2 regions of the Microbacterium sp. NPDC087868 genome follow, and region 2 is predicted to be linked to the other one. Evidence: riboswitches for the same ligand, from Rfam matches in the RefSeq annotation. Region 2 holds a riboswitch; the other holds the start of a gene.
The links. A riboswitch is a leader RNA that binds a small molecule or an ion and turns the genes downstream of it on or off. The one in region 2 is predicted to bind S-adenosylmethionine.

Region 1: linked by a shared signal. The riboswitch ahead of ACI2JZ_RS16970 (OsmC family protein) and the one ahead of ACI2JZ_RS17570 (O-acetylhomoserine aminocarboxypropyltransferase/cysteine synthase family protein) in region 2 are both predicted to bind S-adenosylmethionine.

What each region holds. Positions count from the first base shown of each region.
Region 1 is NZ_JBJDNO010000005.1:93,715-97,111, forward strand. Features, by position in the region: gene ACI2JZ_RS16965 (L-idonate 5-dehydrogenase) at 1-779, shown strand, start outside; gene ACI2JZ_RS16970 (OsmC family protein) at 856-1,407, opposite strand; SAM riboswitch class IV at 1,439-1,560, opposite strand; gene ACI2JZ_RS16975 (DEAD/DEAH box helicase) at 1,701-3,397, shown strand, end outside.
Region 2 is NZ_JBJDNO010000007.1:48,249-51,645, reverse strand. Features, by position in the region: gene ACI2JZ_RS17585 (methylated-DNA--[protein]-cysteine S-methyltransferase) at 1-379, opposite strand, end outside; gene ACI2JZ_RS17580 (RNA polymerase sigma factor) at 376-873, opposite strand; gene ACI2JZ_RS17575 (histidine phosphatase family protein) at 986-1,546, opposite strand; SAM riboswitch class I at 1,658-1,752, shown strand; gene ACI2JZ_RS17570 (O-acetylhomoserine aminocarboxypropyltransferase/cysteine synthase family protein) at 1,868-3,241, shown strand; gene ACI2JZ_RS17565 (CoA-binding protein) at 3,241-3,397, shown strand, end outside.

The DNA of each region.
Region 1 (3,397 bases), on a different contig from region 2:
TCGCCGTGCACCCGGCAACACCAGGCGAGACCGGGGAACCCTACCCGGCCGACCGCCCGAATCTTTCCCCGGGGTGCACCTATCTGGGCTCGGCCGCCCGCTACCCGCACACCGAGGGCGCATTCGCCCGCGAAGTGAACCTGCCATCACGCATGCTGCGTGAGCTGCCTGCTGGCTTAGCACTGCGTGATGCGGCACTGGCAGAACCGGCTGCGGTTGCTTGGCATGCGGTGTCGCGCGCCGGTGAAGTCGCCGGCAAGAAGGCGCTGGTTATTGGTGCTGGGCCGATCGGAGCTCTCGCTGTAGCAGTGCTCAAGCGTGCCGGAGCCAAAGAAATCATCGCAGTGGACATGCACGAGAAGCCGTTGGAAATCGCCGGGAAACTCGGTGCCACTTCAACTTTGCGCGCCGATGACCAGGAAGCTCTTGCCCAGGTGGGCGCGGACGTGGTGATCGAGGCCAGCGGCAACTTCCGCGGGTTGGCCTCCGCCGTGCGCGGTGCCGTGCGCGGCGGTCGAGTGGTCATGGTCGGGTTGCTGCCCTCAGGAGAACAACCCGCACTCATTTCGCTGGCTATTACCCGCGAGCTGGAACTGGTTGGTTCCTTCCGCTTCAACGACGAAATCGACCATGTGCTTGCTGCCCTGGCCGACGGTTCACTGCAGGTTTCCGAGGCGGTAACCCACGAGTTCCCGGTCGCCGATGCGCTTGAAGCCTTCGAAACGGCCAAGGATTCGGCTCGCTCCGGCAAAGTCCTGCTGAACTTCCTGGGGCAATAGTTGGCTTCAGCTAGAAGTGCACCGCGGCGGCCCCTGAAGTCGGGGGCCGCCGCGGTGCTTTTTAGTTCAGCGAACTCTAGTTGGTCTCTGCGATGCTTACCGCGGTTGTCACGGGCACCGGATTGGCGAAGAGGTCCAGCACCGGGCAGTGTGCATCCACTGCGCGGCGCAGTTCTTCATAGCGTTCAGCTGATTCCGGTCCGGCAATCCGGATGTCCAGATCCACCGACGAGAAGCCGGGGCGGATGGTCTGGTCGATGCCGAAGAGTCCGCGGACATCGAGGTGGCCATTGGCCTGGATCTTCACGTCGTCCACCTGGATGCCGAGGTTCTGCGCGTACAAGCGGTAGACCACAACCTGGCAGGAGATGAGCGCTCCGAGCGCGTATTCCACGGGGCTTGCGGCCAGGTCGCTGCCGCCCAGGGCAGCTGGCTCGTCGACCTGGAAGGTGTGCTTGCCGGAGACAATGTTGCTGGCTACCGAATCGAAGCCTTCGCCCTCGACGGTGAAAGTCAATTGGGCACTTTGCGGCGCAGCCGAAATTCGTTCGCCCCAGCCTTTGCCTGCTTCCTGCAGGCGCTGTGCACGGTCTTCGGATACGGTCGGGGCAGATGCTGCATTAGTCATGGGGAATTGATCCCCTTTCTGGCGCAAGGGGCGCCATCGCTTACGCATCTTGGCGTTCAAGATGCGTCGAATCTTCACCTGGGGCACCCCGCACAATGACGCAGGAGGGTTGCCGTCCACTCAGCCAGGGCTCAAAGAGTGGAACTCGTGATTCAGTGATTAATTTCTATCGGTTTCAGGGCCCGCGGGTAAAGGGCAGAAGTAACTTTTCGTCACCGGGCATCTTGCTTTCCGGCTCGCTAAGATGGAATCTAGCTCTCGGGCGCCCACTGCACGAACAATGAACGGCGAGTATGGAATTCCAGCTGACACTTTCTGCGGCCCAGACCTTGGTGACCGAATCCGAATACAACCTGGGCCAATTCCTGTGTGATTCCGGAAAAGTGCAGATCGCCAACCGGGTAATGCAACCGGGATCTACCCGCATCTCCGGTGTGGTGCTGCGTGAATCGGTGATGGCCCAATTGGAAATCACCGAGGGCAATATCAGCTTCACCAGCTTCTGCGGCAAGCATCCGGGGGTTCAGTCTTGTGAAGATGTCGCCGCCTTGCTCATTGAGGTCACCACCGAAGAAGACCAGGGCTTTTTCGTCTCCGACTCCGGGGTGGATCCCCACGCTTGGAAACGCAATAGCAAGCCGCAGTGGGAACGTACCCTTGACCGTCTGCTTCCAGTCATTTCCGATGAGCCGCTGGTTGCCGAAGAACCGCTGGGATTGATCCTGAAAGTGGTAAGCGAACCGCGTTATGGCGGCGAGGACGCGCTGACCTTGCAGGCACGCCCGGCCCGCCAGGGAACCAAGAGCCCCTGGATCCAAACCGGGATCAGCTGGCGCAATGTTGCTTTTGATGCGCGGTTCTCCAAGAAGCAGCGTCGTGCGGTCGTTGAACTGGACCGGTTGCGTGAACACGTTGAACAAGATACTTATCGCCATTCGTGGGATCCCAAGGAGTGGATCTCCTTGATGGATCTTCCAGGCCAGGACCTGCTGGATGCGTTCGAAGCCCTGCGTGAAGCTGGAGTGCAGATCGTCAACGGTGGTTCTACGGCCAAGGCCCCGGTGGAGTTCAGCGAGCAACCAGCCATGGCACACGTGGATGTGCGTCGCGGTGAACATGGCCTGAGCATGGAAGGGAAGCTGCGCGGGCCGAGCGAAGAGCACGTCTACCTCTTGCCCATAGGCACGCCGCCGACCTTGTTGGCTTACGCGTCCAGCCCCTTGCCGAAGGCCAGGGAAATCGGTTTGGCCCGGTTCGCTGAACCGGTCACGAAGGAACTGGCCACATTTATTGAATCCGGTGCGCAATCCATCCCGCAGGAAGGCGTTGAGCTTTTCGAGCGCCAGCACCTGGACCGATTGCGCCTGATGGCACCGTTGAAGAGCGAGGATGACAGCTACAGCATCCCTGTTCCAGCACGCCCCAGCCTCAAGCTGTCCCTGGAGAGCATCCGAACTCCGCTGACCGTGAGCTATTCCTGGGAGTACGCCTCCGCGGGCCCCCGCCAGTATGCCGTGGAAAAGGAAATTGCTGCTTCGGTGCAGGACAAGCTCGGCGCGCAGGCTTCCTTGGGGCAACTGACCTCTTCAGGAATCTTCCCGCCGAAGGACTTCAGCACCTCCGAATCCATCGATTTCTTGGTCTACGCATTGCCGCTATTGGCAGAGCATTCCGATGTGGTCGTTGAAGAGCAGAACAGGCTGCCGAAGTACCGGATCAGCCACGCGCCGGCCGCTGTCAGTGTCGAAGCCGGCGAAAGCACGGGGGACTGGTTCGACTTGTCTGTGGAAGTGCTCCTGGACGAGACCAAGGTCCCGTTCCCACTGCTGCTGGAGGCCTTGACCAAGCAAGATGAGTATCTCGTCCTCGATGACCTTACGGTGATCCCGATTGATGGTGCAGATTTCACGCAGCTGCGCCAGCTGATATCAGAGGCCGGGGAGCTGGGCACGGTGCAGGGCGATACGATCCGCATCCATAAGTTGAGCAT
Region 2 (3,397 bases):
CCAGCTGCACCTGGCGGCGGAACTCGGTGGAGAGCTGCAAGTCCACCGGAAGATCGAAGCCATGCCGCTGGCCCGCGAAATACTCATCCAGTTGCCGGACGGCACCATCCAAGCTCGACTTGTCGCGCAGGATCCGCGGGCTGAGCCTTTCCGAGAGCACCTCCAGAATCCGGTCATGGCCTTCGGATTCAAAAGCGACCCGGACCAGCCCGGCATCGGTACTGGCCAGCAGCAAGGCCCCCACGGGGCTATCGACCACGCGATAGGCAACATCAACAAGTTCCCGTGCACGGGCCCGTTCAACGAGCCGGTCCTGCAGCGAGTCGAGGACTTGCGCTTCAGCGGCCGTAGCCTGCTGCCGATAATTTTTTCCGTTCATGGCTGCTCCCGCCATAGTTCTTGGTCATCCATCCGGGCCCGCAGATTCTTGATCCCATCGGCGCCCGAACGCCGGGCGGCAGCTTCGGTGCCGGAAAGGATTCCGGCAATTTGCGCGTAGCTCATTCCGCCCAGGTAGCGGTAGGCCACCACCTGCCGCTGCTTGCCAGGAAGCTGGTTCACCTCATGCCACAGCTGCAGGTTTTCCAACTGCAGATCCGGCCGTTGGGCCGATGGGGCCAGGCTGTCCACGTCTTGGCCGATGAGGATTTCCGGCTTGTTCCTGCGCAACTCGTCAATGGCTTTGTTCCGGGCAATACGCACTAGCCATGCCAGGACATTGGCGTCCTCCGGCAGTTGCGGGTACGCCTTGAGCGCGGCAAGGAACGTTTCGGACCAGGCGTCTTGCGCGCGATGCTCATCAAGCAGGGCACGGCAAACGCGCAGGACGTTCAGTCCATAGTCCTGGACTATCCGCTCGAACGGTGCTTGCATGGCTCTCCTGGAATTTTGCGCCTTCATGGCTTCTCACCATGTAAACGTACGAGGAGACCATTTTGTGAGGCGTGAACGAAAAAAATTCCTTCACGCAGATACCCATGGATTCCTAGAATGCCACCAGATCCAATTCGCTGGCGATCTGCTCAAGGCGGATCAATTCCAGGTGGAGCATTTCGCCATTTTCCACGCCTTGGGGATCCGTGGTTCCGGCCAATGCGTCGCGGATGGTGCGCATGGTGGCCCCATGGCTGACAATCATGACCTTGCGCCCGGCATGCCTGCTGGCCAAGTCCAGCAGCGCTGGCACCGTACGGCTCAAGATCTGGGCACGCGGCTCACGCAGGTCCTTGGCAGCAGCCGATTCCGCTTCGCTGACCTCGGCCATGATCCGGCCTTCCAGCGGGCCGAAGCCGCGTTCAATGAGTTCCGGAACGGCGTTCCCCGTCTCGGCCCCGATCTGCTGGGCAATCAGCGAGGCAGTTTCCCGGGCACGTTCCAAGGGCGAAGCAAGTACCAGCGACCAGTTCTGGCCGATCAGCTGGCGCCCGACCTCGCGAGCTTGTTCGCGCCCGGTATCGTTCAACGGGATATCGGTACGCCCCTGCAGGCGCCCTGCAAGGTTCCAATCGGTCTGCCCATGTCGCACCAGTGCCAGCGAAGTATCCATGACTCCAGCCTAACCGGGGTAATAGTTATCGAAGAATCTCCGATAACAGCTCCAATACGCAACGTTACGACTCATAGTTGGGTCACGAACGGTCATGTTGCGAAGATTATTACACCATCCCGAGCGGCTGAGAGATCTGGTTCGATGACGCCGCAGCAACCTGCCACATCCGGTGGTTACGGTGCTACCGCCAGAAACGATGCAGCCGCCTACCCGTTGGACCACAGCAGGAAGCGACATTGATTCCGGGATTCCTGCCTCGATCGCGGCCCGCCCTGCGGTGCCCGCGAAACCCCAATCGACAAGGAGTCGTAAGCCACCATGGCAGATCACAAGTTTGGATTCCGCACCCGCGCATTGCATGCCGGAGGCACCCCCGATGCCGAGCATGGCTCACGCGCAGTGCCGATCTACCAGACCACTTCGTTCGTCTTCAAGGACGCTGACGATGCGGCCAACCTCTTTGCCCTGCAGAAGTACGGCAACATCTACTCGCGTATCGGCAACCCGACCGTAGCGGCTTTCGAAGAGCGCATGGCTTCGCTGGAAGGCGGCATCGGAGCGGTAGCCACCGGCTCGGGCATGGCCGCGGAATTCGTCACCTTCGCGGCCTTGGCCCAGGCAGGCGACCACATTGTGGCTTCATCGAAGCTCTATGGCGGCACCATCACCCAGCTCGATGTCTCGCTGCGCCGCTTCGGCATCAACACCACTTTCATCGACTCCAATGATCCCGCCGACTTCGAAGCGGCGATCCAGGAAAACACCAAGGCCGTCTACACCGAGGTGGTGGCCAACCCGTCCGGCGACATCGCTGACCTGAAGGGCCTGGCCGAGGTGGCGCACCGCCACAATCTCCCGCTGGTAGTCGATTCGACGCTCACTCCCCCGTACATCCTGCGCCCTATCGAGCACGGCGCGGACATCGTGATCCACTCGGCCACCAAGTTCATCGGCGGGCACGGCACCACCCTGGGCGGCGTGGTCATCGAGTCGGGCAAGTTCAACTGGGGCAATGGCAAGTTCCCCACCATGACCGAACCGGTTGCCAGCTACGGCAACGTCTCCTGGTGGGACAACTTCGGCGAGTACGGCTTCCTGACCAAGCTGCGCAGCGAACAGCTGCGCGACTTCGGACCGGCTCTGCCGGCCCAGTCCGCATTCCAGCTGTTGCAGGGCCTGGAGACCTTGCCGCAGCGCATGGACAACCACCTGTCCAACGCGAAGCAGGTCGCTGCCTGGTTGCAGGCCGATGAGCGCGTGACCTACGTGAACTATGCCGGCCTGGAATCCCACCCGCAGCACGCGCAGGCCAAGGAGCTGCTGCCCATGGGCGTCGGCTCGGTCTTCAGCTTCGGGGTGAAGGGCGGGCGCGAAGCCGGCTCGAAGTTCATCGAAGCCCTGCAGCTGGCCAGCCACCTGGCCAACATCGGCGATGCCCGCACCCTGGTGCTGCACCCGGCCTCCACCACCCACCAGCAGCTGAGCGCCGAGCAGCTGGTCTCCGCTGGCGTGCCAGAAGATCTGATCCGGCTGTCGGTAGGACTGGAAGATGTCGAGGACATCCTCTGGGATCTGGACCAGGCGCTGGCCGCTTCGCAGGAAGCGATTGCCGCTTCCGCCGCAGGGTTCGAGGCTCCGGCCTATGACGGTTCCGCCTGCGCATTGCCAACCGCTTCGAAGGGAGCAATCTAATGACTGCCGTTGATACCGCTTGGGAAGGCCCTGGAGCCGCACAGCGCCTGGAGATCCTGCGCGACACCAAGTCCATCGCCATTGTCGGTGCCTCGAACAAGCCATCGCGCGCCAGCTATTTCGTGGCTACCTACCTGCTCTCCTCCTCCAAGTACA